DNA from 3 places in the Sedimenticola sp. genome. Region 1 is predicted to be linked to each of the others. Evidence: predicted binding sites of a transcription regulator. Region 1 holds the regulator's gene; each other region holds the start of a gene.
The links. Region 1 encodes sigma-54, which starts transcription at its own class of promoters, with help from an activator protein. Its sites were predicted from a motif close to TGGCANGNTNCNTGCTT; they were not measured.
Positions count from the first base shown of each region.

Region 2: the regulator sigma-54 is predicted to act here: its motif matches at 3,649-3,665, upstream of ACQY5R_RS13890 (PEP-CTERM sorting domain-containing protein).
Region 3: the regulator sigma-54 is predicted to act here: its motif matches at 1,961-1,977, upstream of ACQY5R_RS06055 (hydrogenase small subunit).

Region 1 is NZ_JBNKFS010000013.1:93,669-100,679, forward strand. It holds gene lptC (LPS export ABC transporter periplasmic protein LptC) at 1-442, shown strand, start outside; gene lptA (lipopolysaccharide transport periplasmic protein LptA) at 426-941, shown strand; gene lptB (LPS export ABC transporter ATP-binding protein) at 949-1,674, shown strand; gene ACQY5R_RS10900 (RNA polymerase factor sigma-54) at 1,797-3,302, shown strand; gene hpf (ribosome hibernation-promoting factor, HPF/YfiA family) at 3,327-3,662, shown strand; gene ptsN (PTS IIA-like nitrogen regulatory protein PtsN) at 3,678-4,154, shown strand; gene rapZ (RNase adapter RapZ) at 4,246-5,124, shown strand; gene ACQY5R_RS10920 (HPr family phosphocarrier protein) at 5,323-5,592, shown strand; gene ptsP (phosphoenolpyruvate--protein phosphotransferase) at 5,589-7,011, shown strand, end outside.
Region 2 is NZ_JBNKFS010000020.1:38,683-45,693, forward strand. It holds gene ACQY5R_RS13870 (RBBP9/YdeN family alpha/beta hydrolase) at 1-293, opposite strand, end outside; gene ACQY5R_RS13875 (VOC family protein) at 429-1,082, opposite strand; gene ACQY5R_RS13880 (alpha/beta hydrolase) at 1,126-1,977, opposite strand; gene ACQY5R_RS13885 (gamma carbonic anhydrase family protein) at 2,122-2,754, shown strand; gene ACQY5R_RS13890 (PEP-CTERM sorting domain-containing protein) at 3,027-3,605, opposite strand; gene ACQY5R_RS13895 (malate synthase G) at 3,931-6,108, opposite strand; gene ACQY5R_RS13900 (MFS transporter) at 6,285-7,011, opposite strand, start outside.
Region 3 is NZ_JBNKFS010000006.1:128,885-135,895, forward strand. It holds gene ACQY5R_RS06050 (nickel-dependent hydrogenase large subunit) at 1-810, opposite strand, end outside; gene ACQY5R_RS06055 (hydrogenase small subunit) at 807-1,886, opposite strand; gene folE2 (GTP cyclohydrolase FolE2) at 2,458-3,255, shown strand; gene ACQY5R_RS06065 (hypothetical protein) at 3,343-3,753, opposite strand; gene ACQY5R_RS06070 (ABC-F family ATPase) at 4,067-5,686, opposite strand; gene ACQY5R_RS06075 (cupin domain-containing protein) at 5,986-6,567, opposite strand; gene ACQY5R_RS06080 (ABC transporter ATP-binding protein) at 6,876-7,011, shown strand, end outside.

The DNA.
Region 1 (7,011 bases):
TTACCTGGAAGGTGTCGACTCCACTATGATGGATCTCTCCGGTCGCCCCGGGAAGCGCCTGGTTGCGGAACGGTTGACCCACTTCATGGATGATGACAGTACCGAGCTCCTCCAACCCAGACTGACACTTTACGATCTGGACCGCCCCCCCTGGCGCGTCGTATCGGAGACCGGCTGGCTATCCGGAGACGGAGAGGTGCTTCTTTTGCAGGGTGCGGTTAAAATTGACCGTTCTGCGGCTCCGGGAGTAAGGCCGTTGCATATCAGGACCCGTGATCTGCGCGTGCAACCGCGGGACAACTATGTGGAGACGGATGCCCAGGTCAATGCGCGCAGCAATGCAGACCGCATCGACGCCAAAGGCATGCAGATTTGGCTGCAGCAGCCGATCCGAATCAAACTACTAGCCAATGTACGAGGACGCTATGAAGTCAATCCCTAAGCCCCATCACACTGGCCGCCGGTGGTTCGCCCTTGCCCTGATGCTGATCCTGCCAGGACTGACCAGCGCCCTGCAGTCGGACAAGGATCAGCCTATCTATATCGAAGCGGATGGCGTAGACATCGACGACCGCAGCGGTATCAGCACCTATAAAGGTAATGTGGTACTGACACAGGGAAGTATTATCCTTAAGGCGGACAAAGTCACCGTTACCCAGCGTAAGGAGCAGAATGATCAGATTGAGGCCGTCGGAAACCCGGTCACCTTTCAACAAGACACCGAGGGCGACAAGGGAACGATCAAGGGTCGAGCAAAAAAGGCCGAATACTTCGCCAACAGTGAAATCATCAATATGACCGGCGATGCCGTGCTCACTCAGGGCAAGGACACCTTTAAAAGCGACCGGATCATTTACGACCGCGCACGGGCCGTGGTCAAGGCCGGCACCAGCGCCAAGGGTAAAGAGCGTGTCAAGGTAACCATCGGCGGTAAAAAGTAACTCACCGATGACTGTCTTAACTGCCGAAAATCTGGCGAAACATTATCGCCGCCGCGCCGTCGTGAACGGTGTTTCACTCAATCTCTCCAGCGGAGAGGTGGTCGGATTACTGGGCCCCAACGGCGCCGGTAAAACCACCTGCTTCTATATGATAGCCGGGCTGGTGCCGTCGGAAGGGGGAACCATCAAGATAGATGGACACGACATCACGGCCCTGCCTATGCATGCCCGGGCCCGCCTCGGGCTGGGTTATCTGGCCCAGGAACCGTCTATATTCCGAAAGCTAACCGTCTTCAACAACATCTTCGCCATACTCGAGACCCGCAAAGATCTGGATCGACCGGAAAAGATCGAGGCTTGTGAAGCCTTGCTGGTGGATTTTAATCTCACCCATCTGCGCAACAACCAGGCGATGAGCCTCTCCGGAGGTGAGCGGCGGCGCCTCGAGATCGCCCGCTCGCTCGCCATGGAGCCGCGCTTTATCCTGCTGGATGAACCCTTTGCCGGCATCGACCCCATCTCGGTCAAGGATATCCAGAACATCATCCGGGAGCTCTCTGCCCGCGGCATCGGTATACTGATAACCGACCACAACGTGCGGGAAACGCTGGGAATCTGCCAGCGCGCCTATATCATCAGCGAGGGGAAGGTGCTGGCCGAGGGCGAACCGGAGCAGATTTTGGCCAACGAGGAAGTCCGTTCGGTCTATTTGGGAAAAGAGTTCAGTTTATAACCAATCGACTTAGGTTTGATTCACAGCAACAAAGCATTTTCTCCTTGTGCGCCTGTTCGCTTTTTACGCTAGAATGAAGCTGTGAAAAACATACAAATTACGTACCAGATCTAGATAACCGCATGAAGCAAACGCTCCAGCTTCGACTTGGCCAGCATCTCACCATGACGCCGCAATTGCAGCAGGCCATACGGTTGCTGCAGCTTTCGACCCTGGATCTCAAGCAGGAGATCCAGGAAGCGCTGGATTCCAACCTGATGTTGGAGACCGAAGAGGACAACAGCGCGCGGGAAGACGCCCGCCGCAACGAACAGCAAAGCGTTATTGAGCGGCTCAATGGCGATGGCTTGAAAGGGGATAAAGCCACCAGCAACGACCTCAATAACGAAAAAGAGATCAACGGCGAGGCAAACTCCATGCCGGAAGATCTGCCGGTGGACAGCGGCTGGGATGATGTATACGACAGCGCGCTCCCTCCCTCTTCCGGGCTCGCCTCGCGGGGAGACTCGGGTGACAATGACTACCTCTCCCAGCGCCGCAGTGCACGCACCCTCTACGACTATCTCACCTGGCAGTTAAACCTGACGCCGTTCAGCGATCTGGATCGCGAGATTGCCGTCTCCATCATCGACGGCATCGATGAGGATGGCTACCTGCGAATGGAACTGGAGGAGATACTCGACAGCATGGCCGCTCAAGAGGTCGAGTTGGATGAGATTGAAGCGGTACTGCACCGAATTCAACAATTCGATCCACCAGGGGTGGGCGCACGCAATCTGCAGGAGTGCTTGCTGATCCAACTGCGTCAACTTCCGGAGCCCCATCCGGCCATGGCGCTCACCACCCGCCTGATCAGCGATCACTTTGAGCTTTTGGCCCAGCAGGATCATAACCAGATCAAGCGCAAGCTGAAGATCGATGATGACACGCTGAAATCGATCAACCAGTTGATCCGTTCGCTAATACCGCGCCCAGGCAGCCTGGTGGCCGAAACTGAACCCCAATACGTCATTCCAGATGTCTTCGTGACGCGCCGGGATGGCACATGGCACGTGGACCTGAATGCCGAAGCGGCGCCCAAACTCAGGGTCAATCCGGAATATGCGCGACTGATCCGCCGTGCCGACAACAGCGATGACAACAACTATCTGAAGAATCATCTTCAGGAAGCGCGCTGGTTTATCAAAAGCCTGATGAGCCGCAACGAAACACTGTTAAGGGTGGCGACCAAGATTGTCGAACTGCAGCGGGGGTTCTTCGAACACGGCGAAGAGGCGATGAAACCGTTGGTGCTAAGGGATATCGCCGAAGCCCTGGAACTGCACGAATCCACCATTTCACGGGTCACCACACAAAAATATATGCATACCCCCCGGGGTACGCTCGAGTTCAAATATTTTTTCTCCAGTCATGTCAGCACGGCTGGAGGCGGAGAGTGTTCCGCCACCGCGATACGCGCACTGATCAAAAAACTGGTCGCTGCCGAGAAGCCGAACAAGCCTCTCAGCGACAACAAATTGGCGAGCATACTCGCCGATCAGGGCATTCAGGTCGCACGGCGGACGGTAGCAAAATACCGCGAGTCTATGGCGATACCGCCATCAAACGAGCGCAAGCGCCTCGTCTAGAGGCCAGTAACCAAGGAGCAAATCATGCAAATCAGCATCACCGGTCACCATGTGGACATCACCGAAGCCATGCGCAATTATGTCGAGACAAAGTTCGAACGTTTGGAGCGACACTTTGACCATGTCACCAAAATCCATGTCATTCTGAGTGTCGAGAAGCTGCGCCAAAAGGCCGAAGCCACACTCCACGTGAATGGCGCCGATGTCTTTGCAGACTGTGTAGAAGAAGATATGTATGCCGCCATCGATGGTCTGGTGGACAAAGTCGACCGACAGGTCAAAAAACTCAAGGAGAAGAGTACCAATCACCGCAATGGTGTAGGCATGAAAGGAATCGATCCTGCCAACGCTGAAATCTAATCAACAGGCAAAACCATGTTTCCCGCAAATTTCATAAATGCCGAACGCATCAGCGTGGCGAATCCGGCTGCTAGTAAAAAGCGCATACTCGAAGAGATAGCAGGCCTGCTGGCAACGGCCTCGGAGGAGCTAAATCAGGGCACGGTGTTCGACAAACTGCTCGAGCGGGAACGATTAGGCAGCACCGGGCTGGGGCATGGCATCGCCCTGCCTCACGCCCGCGTAGCCGGCGTCACCGAAGCACGTGGCGCTTTCATTCAACTCCAGTCAGGCGCCGATTTTGACGCCATCGATCAAAAACCGGTGGATCTGGTTTTCGGCCTCCTGGTCCCCGAAGAGGCAACCGAAGAACATCTGCAGCTTTTGGCAAAACTGGCTACCCTGTTCAGTGACGAAACATTCTGTCAGCGCCTGCGTAAAAGCCAAGACAGGGAGGCACTGCTGCAGGCATTCATACAACAGGAGCCCATACCGAAAAGCGCCAACGGCTGATCTGTCACCCACCTTAGAAGGATCTCTGTTATCGCTGCAGGAAGACACGCCCTAACTACCCAAAGGTGTAAACAGAGGTAACGGAGACCCTATGAAGTTGGCCATCATCACCGGACTTTCAGGTTCTGGAAAAAGCGTCGCACTGCACACCCTGGAAGATGAGGGCTACTATTGCATCGACAACCTGCCCGTTTTCCTGCTCCCCGCATTGGCGGGCGAGCTGGTCAACAGACAGGACAAACGCTTTGAATTGGTCGCCATCAGTATTGACGCGCGCAATGCGCCGGCCGAGTTCGAGAGTATCGCCAACCTGCTGCAACCGCTGAAGACACAGAAAATCCGCTACGAGGTGATATTCCTGGAGGCGCAGGACGAAACGCTGATTAAACGCTTCAGCGAAACCCGCCGCCGACATCCGCTGACCGGTGGTGCCAGGCCGTTGGCGGAGGCGATCAGCTACGAGCGGAAGTTGATGGCACCGTTTCTCAATGTCGCCGATATCCGCATCGACACCAGCCAAACCAACCTGCATGAGCTGCGGCACATCATTCGCTCCCGTATCACTGAACGGCTGGATACAAAAATATCCCTCCTGTTTCAATCCTTCGGCTACAAACAGGGAGTCCCGCGAGACGCCGACTTTGTCTACGACGCCCGCTGTCTGCCTAATCCCCACTGGCAACCCGAACTGCGCCAACTAACGGGTAAGGATGATGCCGTGCAACGTTTCCTGGGAGAAAGCGGCGACGTGCAGCGATACAAAGAGGACCTGATTCGTTTTCTGGAGCAGTGGATCCCCTGCTTTGAAGCCGAAGGACGCAGTTACTTGACCATTGCTATCGGCTGCACCGGCGGACAGCACCGTTCCGTCTACCTGGTGGAACAACTGGCAACCCATTTCCGCACCTGTGGCAGACAGATTCAGACCCGTCATCGTGACCTGCCCCGGGAATCAGCCCCGGAGCGATAATCGGCCAGGAATATAAGGCGGCCGTAGACCCCACCGCATGGCTGAAAGCCGGCCCCTATTTCCATTCAAAATAATAAAAATATATTTCCCACCATGGGAGCGGACAAACTATCTGAACGACTACCCGGCCTGCTATTTTGTCACGGAAGCCGATTGTGAGATATTGTTTCCCCATGGTAGGGGCGAATTGAGCTTTTTATGGTCACGAAACAGATAACCATTATCAACCGGTTGGGACTGCATGCCCGGGCGGCAGCCAAGCTGATCACCGAAGCGGGGCAGTACAGCAGCACCATTCAACTGATCCGCGACGCCAGGCCGGCCAACGGAAAAAGTATCATGGAGGTGATGATGTTAGCCGCCAGTCAGGGAACCGAACTAACCCTCACCACAGAGGGAGAGGATGAAATCGAGGCCGCCGCCGCATTGGAGGCATTGATTAACGACCGGTTTGGAGAACCTGAATGACCTTTGCCGGAAACGGCATCGGCATCACCCGGGGCGTTGCCATCGGCGAAGCCCATATTCTGCAGCGTGGACTGTTGGATATCAGTCCGCGAACTATCGACAGTAAAAATATCCCCGGTGAAATCAAGCGCTTCCGATTGGCGATAAAGGGCGCCCGGGAACGGCTTCAGGGAATACGCGAAAAAATCCCCAGCACCACCCGCTCCGACATCATCGCTTTCATCGACACCCACCTGCTGATGATGAATGATGCCGCCTTGGTAGAAGTACCGATACAGCTGATACAGCAACACGCCTATGCGGCAGAATGGGCACTGCAGTTACAGCGCGATTCGCTGGTTCAAGTATTCGACACCATGGATGACCCCTACCTACGGACCCGCAAGGACGACGTGGAGCACGTGGTCAACCAGATCCAGATGAGTCTGCTGGATATCGACGGCGATACCGAAGCCGATCTCAACGGCAAAGTGATCCTGGCCCAGGACCTGACCCCCGCCGATACCATCGTGATGCGCCACCAGGGGATCGCCGCCTTCATTACGGAATTTGGCGGACCGATGTCCCATACCGCCATCCTGGCCCGTAGCCTGGGCATCCCAGCAGTTGTCGGGGTACACAACATCACCCGGTTGCTGCGCCAGGGTGAATGTGTGGTGGTGGATGGCGAACAGGGCGTGGTATTGGCAGACGCCGATCAGTCCACCCTTGCTCACTACCAGAGCCGCATCAACGTAGCCCAAGGCCGCGCCACCCAGTTACGCAGCCTGATCGGCAAGGCCGCCACCACCCGTGAAGGGGTTCGGGTGCACCTGATGGCCAATATTGAGCTGCCCGAGGATATCGAAGCCACCCGGGAACTGCAGGCCGATGCCGTCGGCCTCTACCGAACCGAATTTCTCTACATGAACCGACAGGGCATGCCAGATGAAGAGGAGCATTACCAAACCTATCGCCGGGTAGTGGAGGGACTTGACGGCATCCCGATTACCATCCGTACGCTGGACTTGGGGGCCGACAAACAGGTCGACGGCTGTACCGCCACCAGTTGCAATCCGGCACTCGGCCTACGTGCCATTCGCCTCTGCCTGAAAGAACCCAAGATGTTCCAGCCTCAGTTGCGGGCAATCCTGCGCGCCGCTGTCCACGGGCCGGTACGCATCATGATCCCGATGTTGTCCAACCTTCAGGAGGTACGGAAACTGAAGGCCCTGATCAGCGAAACCGAAGCGGATCTGCGCCATGAAGGCATTCCCTTCGCCAGCGAAATCCCGGTGGGGGGCATGATCGAGGTACCCGCCGCCGCGCTGTCCGCCGATGCCTTCACCCGCGAACTGGACTTCCTCTCCATCGGCACCAACGATCTGATCCAGTACACCCTGGCGATAGACCGTGTCGATGACGAGGTCAACTACCTCT
Region 2 (7,011 bases), on a different contig from region 1:
GGAATGGCAACCAGCAGGGCGCCGATCACCTTGTCATGGGGATGCGTACTGGCCCATTCCGCTACCGTGATCGTACCCAGGCTGTGTGCGATCAGCAGCACCGGTCCATCGGCAGCCGCGATCTCCCGGTCCAAAGCGGCAACCCAGTCGTCATGTTCAGGGAAGTCCCAGCTTGCGGGTTGGGTGCGTCGGCTGTTCGGCAACCGCTGTTGCCAGCGCGATTGCCAGTGGGCTTCACCGGAATTACCGTAACCGGGGACGATAATGTAATTGATGGGATTGAGGGTTTCCATGCGTTGACCGGGTGTTAGGGATAGTCAGGTGTGTCCAAGTATAGGCAGTCAAGGACGGGTGGAAAAAGAATGGATGGCTATTTGGTTAGTCTATTCCGTTATGACGGCAACCCGGCACTGGGTAACTGCATCGCATTAACGGGATCTCAATATCTTTTCTCCACCGGGTGTTGCAATAACGGCTTCCAGATAAGGTGTGGTGGCGTTGTCCAGGGGGTGTATCTGTACCAGTTCCGCCGCACCTATCGTGTTCAAGTTGGCTGCCAGCCAATCCGGGTAGGGGTGGTGGATATGCAGTTGTTGCAGGCGGCAGCCCCTGTCTGCCATCCGATTGGCGGGATGTGTGTCGGTTTGCCACTGCATGACATAGGGGAGCATGCCGCCCGCAAGCAGTCGACCGTCACCGGGTAGCCCGAACAGCCAGTGCAAATCTCCACGGCTGATCGGGGTGACTTTGCCGAATGAGGCGGGCGTCTTGCTCAGCAACGCCTCGATATCCTGGGTATTGACCACCCAGGTGAGTAGTGCGGGCCGGTTGTTGAGGGCGTGACTGACGTGAGGATCATCCAGGCCAAACCAGCGCGGCCTGGCCGGCGTCTGTCCGTTAGGGTTGACCGCAATTACCTCCAGAAACAGCTCGTTGCCGAGCTGCATGAGGTGATTATGGGTCCCCAATTTCTCATGGGTACCACCGATGGGTATCTCCACGCCCAGTTGGGTTTTGACATAGGCCACACCCTGTGCCAGGTTCGCGGCGCCAATGACCAAGTGGTCGATTCGTGTCGGCATGGAACACTCCGGGATGAAGGATGATAGGACATTTTAGCGGGGATCAGCGTTTGGTAGGAAGATGTGTTGCCAGAAAGGCATCAATCCCGTGTATATAACTTTCTCCGCTTAGGAGAAAGCCCATGTTGTGATCGCCGGTTAAACGTAGAAACGCCTTGGGCGGCGGAGCGGTTTCATACAGGACCCGGCCGTGACGGTAGGGGATGATCTCATCGTCCGGGCTATGGGCCACCAGCACCGGGCAATGCACGTGAGAGAGGGTGTCACGGGTTCGATACTGCAGTCGGGCCAGGAACCTTACCGGTAACCACCGGTAGAGCTCGGCGGCCAGTTCGGGAACCGAGATAAAGGCGGACTCCAGAATCAGTGCCGCCGGTTGTTTCTCGGTCGCCAACCGGGCCGCTATCGATGCCCCGAGTGAGCGACCGAAGAGCACGATGTGCCCGGGTGACTCACCACGTTCGTCCACCAGGTATGCCCAGGCGGCCCGTGCGTCCAGTTGGGTACCGTTCTCGCTCGGTTGTCCGCTACTGCGTCCATAGCCCCGGTAATCGAATATGAGTACATTGAGGTTGAGGCGATGAAAAATCTGTAGCGAATCGAGTCGATGGGAGAGGTTGCCGGCATTGCCGTGGAAGAACAGCAGCGTACCCCGTGCGTTATCGGTCGGGATGTACCAACCGTGCAGACGCTCGCCATCTGCCGTATTGAGCTCGAGCTCTTCGTAGGTCAAGCCGACGGCTTGCGGGGTGGTGGCGATTTCTCTCGACGGGAGATGAGGAAGATAGAGCAGTTTATGCTGGTTGAAATAGATCGCCAGCAGTAGCAGCAGATAGGCCCCAAACAGGGTTGAGAACAGATAGAGCAAGGTTCGGGATAACTCTGGCGTTGACATAGTGTCAGCATAGCCTATCGGTTCTAAAGGGTTGGTGACGCCGCCTTCTGGTACGCTATCTCTATCTGTCGGCCATGATAGACTCATGCCGTAAGCCCGCCTCAAATAATTGACTTAATACAACTGGCAGCTAGGAGGTTTAACATGTTGATCCAACATAACGGCAAGATGCCGACTATCGACGCCACGGCCTATGTGGCGCCCAATGCGGTTGTCTGTGGGGATGTGACGGTCGGTCCGGGCTGTCGCATACTGTTTGGCGCCCAAGTCATCGCGGAGAGCGGGGCTATCTCAATCGGGCAAGAGTGCATCATTATGGAGAATGCGGTGCTGCGCAGTTCGGCACGCCATCCGTTGAACATCGGTAACAATTGCCTGGTCGGTCCCAATGCCCATGTGGTGGGTTGCACCCTGGAAGATCAGGTGTTCATCGCTACCGGCAGTGCCATCTTTCACGCTGCCTACATCGGGCGGGGCAGCGAAGTCCGCATCAATGGCGTGGTCCACTTGAAGACCCATTTGGCAGAGGAGACCACGGTGCCCATCGGCTGGGTGGCGGTCGGCAATCCGGCCCAGGTATTGCCTCCCGATGCCCATGAGCAGATCTGGGAGATCCAGCGGCCGCTGAACTTTCCACTCACAGTTTACGGCTTCGAACGCGATGAGGTGGATATGGTCAAGATCACCCGTCGCTTGTCCGAATCGCTTGCCGCGCATGTCTCGGACCAGATAACCGATACGGCACTTCCTGTCGCTTCCGGGTCGGAGCAGGATTAATCGAAACAATCCGACTTCGTTTTTTGGAAGCGGCCGTGAATAGCGGGTAGGATGCGGTTCGCAAGCTCACCGGCACCCTACGATGGTTTTCCCGGATCTGGGGTCAAGAGGTGCCCACTTCCATACCAGGACAAAAGCACCGGTGCTGCCAGAGGCATACACCGGTACTTGTATTTTTTACAAGCGGCCTGGGGTGAAGTTGCTGGGCTATAAAGTAGAAAACCCCACCAAAGCCGGCTTTGGTGGGGTCTTTGGATAATGATCAATCCACTCTATTTCTGTTTTTTTCTAGCAAAACCAAAACCAACCAAGCCAAGGCCTATGAGGGCGACAGACGTCGGTTCAGGCACGGATGCTCTGGCAAATGTGGGATCAGCCCACGCAGATACCGTCCCAAATGATGGTGTGCTGCTGATATTCCCCCCGTTACTCGCATTCACGCCAACGTTATAGAGGTAGATTCCATTCCCAAAATTATCAACGCTGGTCGCTGAGGTACTACCTGTTCCGAACCAATTAGTCGACAGTAACGCTCCGGTGGCATCGGTAGAAAATCCTGTTGAACTCCCGCTTGTAAACCAGCTATCAAAAAAACTGGCTGTGTATCCACCTGCGGTAAACGTCGCGGAAATGGTGTCATTAACCCCCCAAGTTTGGGATAACAAGCTGTTTCCGCCATTATCAGATATCACTTCAATTGTTACGGTATCGCCTATGGATGTAAGACCCCCTACGCCTGAGACCGACTGCACCTGACCTGTATAGGTAAACAGAACGGGTACAGCATATGCGGATGTGGCAGAAAGGCCCATCAACAGAGCGGTGGCCAGAATCGATTTTAATATTTTCATGAAGGAACCTTTTTTTCGTTCATTTAACTCCTTATGAAAAACTAGGCATTTATCATGCCACGTATTTAATATCAATGACTTACAGGATGGCTCTATGTATTCCGGATACGGGGTGTAAAATTCATTGACAGTTGGGCGTGTCGGATTTTGGTTATTTATCGATGGTGGGTTGAGGGTAAGAGAGCCGGCGTGGTTTTAAATGTGCTGTCGCTGAAACCGTTCGAGACGGCACCATCATGCTGATCGATTATTTAGCTGGCGCATAACAAAAAGCACCGGTGCTGCCAGAGGCATACACCGGTGCTTTTTTGTCATACGCGGTCGTTTAGCGCTGTCCGTACTTCGCCTTGGCCTCGCGCCGCCGGGCGTGCAGTACCGGTTCGGTATAGCCGCTGGGTTGTTCACAACCCTTGAACACCAGATCACAGGCGGCCTGGAAAGCGACACCGTCGAAGTCGGGCGCCATGTTGCGGTAGTTGGGGTCACCGGCATTCTGCCGATCCACCACCGCGGCCATGCGCTTAAGGGTCTCCATCACCTGATCCGCCGAGCAGATGCCGTGGCGCAGCCAGTTGGCGATGTGCTGGCTGGAGATGCGCAGGGTGGCTCGATCCTCCATCAGGCCCACGTCGTTGATGTCAGGCACCTTGGAGCAGCCCACGCCCTGGTCGATCCAGCGTACCACATAGCCGAGGATGCCTTGGGCGTTGTTGTCCAACTCCTGCTGGATCTCTTCGGCGCTGTAGCGGCGGTCGCCCATCAGGGGGATTTCCAGGATGGCGTCCAGGCTGGCCAGTTCACGCGAAGCCAGCTCGTTTTGGCGCTCGGCCACGTTGACCTGGTGATAGTGGATGGCGTGCAGGGTGGCGGCGGTGGGTGAGGGTACCCAGGCGGTGTTGGCGCCAGCCATGGGGTGCGCGACCTTGGCTTGCAGCATGTTGGCCATCTGATCGGGGATGGGCCACATGCCCTTGCCGATCTGCGCCTTGCCGCGCAGGCCGCAGCGCAGGCCGATATCCACGTTCCAGTCTTCGTAGGCCTTGATCCAGGGGAGCTGTTTCATCTCTTCCTTGCGGGCAACCGGACCGGCTTCCATGCTGGTGTGAATCTCGTCACCGGTGCGATCGAGGAAGCCGGTGTTGATGAAGACCACGCGCTCCTTGGCGGCCTGGATACAGGCTTTCAGGTTAACCGTGGTGCGGCGCTCTTCATCCATGATACCGACCTTCATGGTGTGGCGTGCCAGTCCGAGTGCATCTTCGATGCGGCTGAACAGCTCGCAGGTGAAGGCGACCTCTTCCGGACCGTGCATTTTCGGTTTCACGATATAGATGCTGCCACGCCGGCTGTTTTGATACTTACCGTTGCCTTTCAGGTCATGCAGGGCGATCAGGGCGGTCATCATGCCGTCCAGAATGCCCTCGGGGATCTCGTTGCCGTTACGGTCAAGGATCGCCTCGTTGGTCATCAGGTGGCCCACATTGCGGATAAACAGCAGGCTGCGTCCCGGCAGGGTCAGGCTGCCGCCGCTGGGAGTCTGGTAGGTGCGGTCCGGATTCAAGTGCCGGGTGATCGACTTGCCGCCCTTCTCCATGTCGGCGGTCAGGTCACCCATGAACAGGCCCAGCATGTTGCTGTAGACCACAGCCTTGTCTTCCGCATCGACGGCGGTGACCGAGTCTTCGCAGTCCTGGATGGTAGTGATGGCAGCCTCCAGGATCAGATCCTTGATGCCGGCCGCGTCCGCGTTGCCGATCATCGAGTTACGATCGATCTGGATTTCGATATGCAGGCCATTGTTTTGCAACAGAATCTGGCTGGGTGCTTCGGCGTCACCGTTAAAGCCGATCAGCTTTTCCGGTTGCGCCAGTTCGCTGCGACTGTCGTCACTCAGAGTAACGGACAGTTTTCCAGTGGAGATTCTATAGTCGGTGGCATCCTTATGGCTGCCGCGGGCCAGCGGTGCGGCCTCGTCCAGCAGGTTGCGTGCGGTCTCGATCACCTTCGCGCCACGGGCCGGGTTATAGTCGGCCGTGATGGCCAGCTCGCCGTCCTGGGGAATGGCATCGGTGCCGTAGAGGGCGTCATACAGGCTGCCCCAACGGGCATTGGTGGCGTTCAAGGCGTAGCGGGCGTTGTTGATTGGCACGACCAGTTGGGGGCCGGCCATCTCGGTGATTTCCGGGTCGACGTTGTCGGTTTCGATAGTGAAATCAGCTACTTCCGGCAGCAGGTACCCGATCTCGATCAGAAAGGCTTTGTAGGCGGCGGCATCCAGCGGTTGGCCGGCGTGCTGCTGATGCCAGGCATCGATCTTGCCCTGCAATTCATCCCGTTTTGCCAGCAAGGCGCGGTTTTTCGGTGCCAGGTCGTCGACGATATGTTCCAGCTGGCTCCAGAATTCCGCGGCGCTGACGCCACTTCCGGGTGCGATCTTGTTTTCAACTAACTCTTTGATCACGTTGGCGATTTGCAGGCCGCCGATCTGTGTGCGTGCTGTCATGTAAAGCCCTTGGTTACGGTTGATATTCGATTGGATTGCCGTCACCCGTTCCCGCACTGCGGTGGGGTTCCGCACTGTTAGGTGTAAACAAGTTCGCCGGGTCAGGGGATAACAGCAAATAATCAGTCTATCAAAAACCTGTATGGAATGTACCCCTGGCGAATCAGGGGATTTGCTCAGCCGGTTTCCGCCGCCAGTCGAGCCAGGGGTCTTTCATTGATCGGAAGATGGATGATGGCCGCCAGCAAGCCCAGTACCACGCCGGCCCACCAGATGGCGTTGTAGGTGCCGGTGGTGTCATACAGACGGCCGCCCAGCCAGACGCCCAGGAAGCTGCCCAACTGGTGGCTGAAGAAGACGATACCGAACAGCGTCGCCATGTAGCGCACGCCGAATACCTGGGCAACGATGCCGGATGTGAGCGGCACGGTGGAGAGCCAGAGAATCCCCATGGCGGCGGCGAACAGGTAGATCGTGAGGGCCGTTTTCGGTGCCAGCAACATGGCGGTGATCACCGCCGCCCGGCTGACATAGATAAACGCAAGACCGCCCTTTTTGCTCCAGCGAGTGCCGGCGGCGCCGGATAGGAAGGAGCCGGCAATATTGAACAGGCCGATAATCGACAGGGCATAGGCGCCCACTTCCGGTGCCAGTCCCAGATCCTTCACGTAAGAGGGGAAGTGGACGGTGATAAAGGCCACTTGAAAACCGCACACGAAGAAGCCGGTGGTGAGCAGGATGAATCCGCGATGGCCCGCCGCTTCCCGCAGTGCCTCGACCAGTGACTGATCATAAGAGGGCTCACCGATATGGGTATGACTGCCCGGCAGCACGAAGGCGAGGGGAATGATGATCAGTGCGCTGGCGGCCAGGATCAGCAGTGCCGATTGCCAGCCAAAGGCG
Region 3 (7,011 bases), on a different contig from region 1:
CGTCCGTACCTGATCGATGATCGAGGAGATCTGATTCAGGCTGGACATATTGAGGGCGCCCACCGCCCCCACACCGTCCAGATTGATGGCACAGGGCACGCCGCCCACCAGCCAGTTGGGGTGCGGATCCTTGCCGCCCAGGATGGTGCGGATCTTGACGATCTCTTTCTGGAAATCGAGCGCCTCCAGGTAGTGGGTCACGGCAATCAGATCCACCTCCGGCGGCAGCAGGTAGGCGGGGTTGGTCCAGTAACCGTTTTTGAACGGTCCCAGCTGGCCCGACTCGACAAACTTCTTCAGCCGGTTTTGGATATCCCGGAAATAGCCCGGCGAGGAGAGTGCGTGGTGCGGCGAGATCTTCTGCTGCAGCTCGGAGGTCGCCTTGGGATCGGCCTTCAGAGCGTTCACCGGGTTGACCCAGTCCAGGGCGTGCAGATGATAAAAGTGCACCAGGTGATCGTGCGCCTGCAGGGCCAACTGCATGATATTGCGGATCGAGTTGGCGTTCTCCGGGATCTGGATCGCCAGCGCATCCTCCACCGCCCGCACAGAGGTAAGCGCATGGGTGCCGGTGCAGACGCCGCAGATACGCTGGGTGAAGGCCCAGGCGTCGCGCGGGTCGCGCCCCTTCAGAATCACTTCCAGGCCGCGCCACATCGTGCCGGTGGAGACGGCATTACGGATCACGTTGTTCTCATCCACGTTGACTTCGCAACGCATATGCCCCTCAATCCGGGTGACCGGATCCACCACCACGCGCTTGCCGGAGTCGTCCAGGGAAAAACCATTGGGTGTCTGTTTCGTGCTCATTGATCCTGATCCCCTTTATGCTGAGCCTGTTTGATAGCGGTGACCGCCAGATGGGCCGCGGCCGCGGCGCCCACGGTGCCGGCGGCGGCGATACCGACCTTGTCGGCATTGGCCTCGATACCGAACTGGTGGGTATCGGTGACCCGGTCATAGAAACTGCCCTTGTCCCAGAAGCCATCTTCGGAACAGCCGATACAGCCGTGGCCAGCCTGGATCGGGAACGACAGACCGCCGTTCCAACGCACCGTGGAACAGGCGTTGTAGGTGGTGGGGCCCTTGCAACCCATCTTGTAGAGGCAGTAACCCTTGCGCGCCGCTTCGTCATCCCAATGCTCGACAAACTGACCGGCATCGAAATGGGGACGCCGGTAGCACTTATCGTGGATGCGCTGGCTGTAGAACATCAGCGGACGCCCCTGGCGATCCAACTGCGGGAAGCGATCGAAGGTGAGGATGTAAGTGATCACCGCGGTCATCACCTCGGCGATGGGCGGGCAGCCCGGTACCTTGATGATCGGCTTGGCGGCCAGCCCCGGCACCTTGTGTACCGGCGTGGCCCGGGTGGGATTGGGACGCGCCGCCTGCACGCAGCCCCAGGAGGCGCAAGAGCCCCAGGAGATGATCGCCTTACAGTGCTCGGCGGCCTTGCGCAGCTGCTCGACGAACGGCTTGCCGCCAATAATGCAGTACATGCCGTCCTCATCCAGCGGGGGGTTACCCTCTACCGCCAGAATGTAATTGCCGTCGTACTTGTCGATGATCTCCTCGATGATCGCCTCCGCCTCGTGTCCAGCGGCGGCCATGATGGTGTCGTCGTAATCCAGTGAGATCATCGATAACACCACATCCTTGGCCAGCGGATGGGCCGAACGGATGAACGATTCGGAACAGCAGGTACACTCCAGGCCGTGCAGCCAGAGTACCGGAATGCGCGGTTTGGTCTCCATCGCCTCGGCGATGGTCGGCGCAAAGGCCGGTCCCAGTCCCAGGGCCGAAGCCGTCAAACTGCAATATTTCAGAAAACTGCGGCGGGTGATCCCCTGTCGCCGCATCACTTCGTAAAAGGTCTCGCTCATTACCCGACTCCTCCAGTGCGTTGGTGGGGTGGTGCGGCTTTATGGGATTTCCTGCCACATCCTGGAGGCCGGGAGTGCAACGGCTGTGCCAATCCATTTTTTTTGATATTTATCAGTTTCTTGCGAGGCACCGTACATTTTTTCAATGACGACAAGTGGTTAGTAACGTTTTAGGTTTGATCGAAAAATTGGCAGGAGTGATTCCACGTAATTACCAAGGTATTAACTGGGAAACCGGGCTGGATCGATGCAACGGGGTACGAAACCCCACCAGCGACTATCTTTATCCCCCCAGCGACTACCCCTCCACTACTAATCAACGCTAAACAGTTGTTTTAACTTGCCTTTATTTAACCGGAACGATACATCAATCAATACTGATGTTGCACAGAGGCAGGACAGCCATCATAATTCCCGGTCCCCTGGCGGCCATCGCGCCCTGAAGTAAGGAAAACCCGGCAAACCGCCGGTGTTCGCCCGCCGTCAAACAGGGTAGATTGCAAGCAAGGGCATTATTGTTGGATGCGTAGGCCGGATCGTGTGCGCACCGTTGTAGCGAGGAATAGAGACAGTGACGACCACCACTGAGATTGCTGACGTACAGAGCAGCGTCGATACCCGGCAGATCGCCATCAACAAGGTGGGGATCAAAGACATCCGCCATCCGGTGCGGGTCAAAGACCGTAGCGACGGCGAGCAGCACACTATTGCCAACTTCAACATGTATGTGAACCTGCCGCACAACTTCAAGGGCACCCACATGTCCCGTTTCGTGGAGATTCTCAACTCACACGAAAAGGAGATCAGCATCGACAACTTTAAGGTGATGCTGCAGGAGATGGCGGAAAAACTGGAAGCGGAATCCGGCCACATCGAGATGAACTTCCCCTACTTCATCAACAAAACCGCGCCGGTCTCCGGCGTGCAGAGCCTGCTGGACTACGACGTCACCTTCATCGGCGAGGTGCATAACGGCAAGCCAACCACTTATATCAAGGTGCAGGTCCCAGTCACCAGCCTCTGCCCCTGCTCCAAGAAGATTTCCGAGCGGGGCGCGCACAATCAGCGCTCCCACGTCACGGTACAGGTGAGAACCTGCGGTTTCGTCTGGGTTGAGGAGATTATCGACCTGGTGGAGAGTCAGGCCTCCTGCGAACTCTACGGCTTGTTGAAACGGCCGGATGAAAAATATGTCACCGAGCGCGCCTATGACAATCCCAAGTTTGTCGAGGATATGGTGCGCGATGTGGCCGGCAAGCTGGATCAGGATGAACGCTTCTGCGCCTACGTGGTGGAATCGGAGAACTTCGAATCGATCCACAACCATTCCGCTTATGCGCTGATCGAACGGGACAAGGAAGCCGAGTAACCTGAGCCAAGGTGAATTAAGCCAAAAGGGCGCCACAGGCGCCCTTTTTAATTGGATCGTTCTATTTCAGAACTGCCACCACTCATGCTACTTAATCGACTGCGGTTCCTGAATCGCCGGAATAACATTGCCGTTCATCAGCACCACAAAATAGCGATTCTTGATCTGGTGGTCGTGCTCGGTTCTCATCTTCACCATATAGTGCCATTGCTTCTCAAAATGGGGCAGCTTCCTCAGCTCAATCTCTTCCAGTGTCGCATCTTTCAGCTCGGCATCCGAGGACACGTACTGGTGGATGGAAGCCGCCACTTTTTCGATGGTCAGCGGCGGCACCTCCTTAAAGGGGTGCCAATAGTGTGTCTCATCCACATCGCTTGGATTGATAAAGGCGACAACCCGTGTGCTATCGACATACTCAAAGATTTCGACCGGGTAGCCTGTCGCAAAAGCGTTCGCGCTCAGCAACACCGGTAACCATGCAAGCCATCTGAATGACATATTGATCTCTCCAGATTAAATGAATTGGGTCATTGAGCGACCACCTCATGCGGCAATCCGTGTGGCAACAACTGATGGCCCTTCCTTACGGGTTCCGGACAAAAGACCGCGCCGTCAATGCGCCAGGAGAACGGGAATAATGCCGCTACAGCGCGCGGATCCCGGCGGAAAAAAAAACACCGCCGTTCCTGGTCCGCATGGGATATCTGATCCCTGATTGATCAAGTATTGTAACATGGGGTAGAGGACGGGCTAAAACAAAACAATCCGCCTGTAGTATAAACAGGCGTTATCGCCACCCATGCCTTGAGGACTAACTAGCCGCCCGCTGCCTGCTACCCTCTTCAATTCCCTGGCTACGCAGGTATTCGTCATAACTGCCCTTAAAGTCATTCACGCCCTGCGGGGTGATCTCGACAATGCGGGTAGCCAGGGAAGAGATAAATTCACGATCATGACTGACAAAGAACAGCGTGCCGGGATAGTTTTCCAACGCCAGATTGAGCGACTCGATAGACTCCATATCCAGGTGATTGGTCGGTTCATCCATCAACAGGATATTGGGCCGCTGCAGCATCAACTTACCGAACAGCATGCGTCCCTGTTCGCCACCGGAAATCACTTTCACTGACTTGTTGATGTCATGCTGGGAAAACAGCATGCGCCCCAAGGTACCGCGAATCACTTGTTCATCATCGCCATTCTGTCCCCACTGAGACATCCAGTCGAACAGGTTCGAATCTTGGGTAAAATCGGCAGAGTGATCCTGGGCGAAATAACCGATATTGGCATTCTCCGACCAACGCACCTCACCGCGATCAGAAGGCAAATCGCCGACCAGTGTGCGCAGCAGCGTGGTCTTGCCGATGCCGCTGGCACCGATAATGGCCACCCGCTCGCCGACTTCGACCTGCAGATCGAGTTTGTCGAACAGGGGGGCTTCACCATACCCCTTACTCAACCCTTCTACCTCCAGCGCCAGCCGGTAGAGCTTCTTGGTCTGGTCAAAACGGATATAGGGGTTGACCCGGCTGGAGGGTTTCACCTCGTCAAGTTTTATCTTGTCAATCTGGCGTGCCCGGGAGGTGGCCTGCTTGGCCTTCGAGGCGTTGGCGCTAAACCGACTGACAAAGGTCTGCAGTTCGGCAATCTGCGCCTTCTTCTTGGCGTTGTCGGCCAGCAACCGCTCCCTGACTTGGGTAGACGCGGTCATGTAATCGTCGTAGTTGCCCGGATAGATACGCAGTTCACCGTAGTCGAGATCGGCCATGTGGGTACAGACGCTGTTCAGGAAGTGCCGGTCATGTGAGATGATAACCATGGTGCTGTTGCGCTCATTCAGCACCCCTTCCAGCCAGCGGATGGTATTGATATCCAGGTTATTGGTCGGTTCGTCCAGCAGCAGGATATCGGGGTCGGCAAACAGCGCCTGCGCCAGCAACACGCGCAGCTTCCAGCCCGGCGCCACTTCGCGCATCAGGCCAAAGTGCTGGGATTCCGGAATCTCCAGACCCAGCAACAACTCTCCGGCACGCGCCTCGGCGCTGTAACCGTCCAGCTCGGCAAACTCCACCTCCAGTTCGGCCACCTTCATGCCGTCCGCTTCGCTCATCTCCGGCAGGGCGTAGATACGATCCCGCTCCTGTTTCACCGTCCATAACTCGGCATAGCCCATGATCACGGTATCGATCACACTATAGTCCTCGAAGGCGAATTGATCCTGACGCAGCTTGCCCACCCGCTCATTCACATCCACCTTGACGTTACCGGCCGACGGCTCCAGTTCGCCACCGAGTATCTTCATCAGGGTCGACTTACCGCAGCCGTTGGCCCCGATCAAACCATAGCGGTTGCCGTTACCGAACTTAACCGAGATATTTTCAAACAGCGGCTTGGCGCCGAATTGCATGGTGATATTAGCAGTGGTAATCACATCAAATTCCGATCATTTGGATAGGCTCAACAGCCATGGGACAAAAGGGGTGGGTGATGCCATAACCCTGTCATCAGGAACATCCGATAAGTCGCCAACAGGCGGCGGGGCGGACAGCGCCCCGGATAACACCGAGGCCCGAAACGGGTGCTGTATGGTAGAGAAAACCCCCTTCGGGTTCAAGTCGCTTGAGAAAAAGGGGCAGACAAATCGGTGTACGGACACGTTTACCGCACAACGCCCATCTGTTTTCGATTATAAATTCAGCCGTTTTGAATTACTGAGCGCGCAACATCTCATCAGAAAGAGGGAGGCGTACAAGCGCTGATTATGATGCAATCCCCGGTACTGATATTTCGGAAGCGGTGCTTAAGACGACTATCAAATAGATAGGAATCGCCCGCCTTCAAAATCTGGACTTGGTTGTCTACGGTCACCTCAATTTCACCGGAAACGATGATCCCCCCCTCTTCGGCTTCGTGGGTAATCATGTCCTTTCCCGTATCGGCCCCCGGCGGATAGCACTCATAAAGGATCTGCAACGAGTGCCTTGAGGCATCCCCCACCTGCTTGATGGAGACCTGATCGATATTTCCATTGATGCCGATTGCACTGAGGATTGCCGGACTCAGCTCCTTCAGTTCGCCTTTTGTAAAAAAGTACTGCTCGGCTTCCTGCTCTTCGACACTGAAAAATTCCGATAGCGACATCGGAATGCCCTCCAGCACCTTTTTCAGTGATGCGACCGAGGGACTGGTCCGGTTCATCTCAATCATCGAGATAGAACCGTTGGTCACCCCGCTTCGACTGGCCAGTTGGCGTTGCGAAAGCCCTTTCGATTTGCGGATCTCTTTCAATCGCTTACCTATATCGATACTCATTATTTGCCCATCTTGATTATCTGCCGAGTGTTTAGAATATTTGACTATAGGGTGATCGGAATATCAAGCCTACCGGGTAAGAATGTTAATTATTCGTTAAATATTGATAATTACTGCCGATATCGTACCGATTTATTAATCGCTTGATTTGTATTTTAAACAGCTGTAGTGTAATTATCGACAGAGACGTAGTGAAATACTTAACGGGTCGCTCAAGGTGAATTCAAGCCCTATACCTAAAACAACGCTTCACCTGAGTGCAAATTTCAAGCGATAGAGATGAGGGATAAAGCGCAAGGCAACAGTAAATGTTCAAGCGCATACCCCACCCTATCTACCAGACCAGCAAAGCCATGAACCAGAATGCATCTTTCGTTGAGTTTCGTAATGTCCAGAAAAGCTATGACGGCAAAGCGCTCGTCGTAAAGGACTTCAATCTCTCCA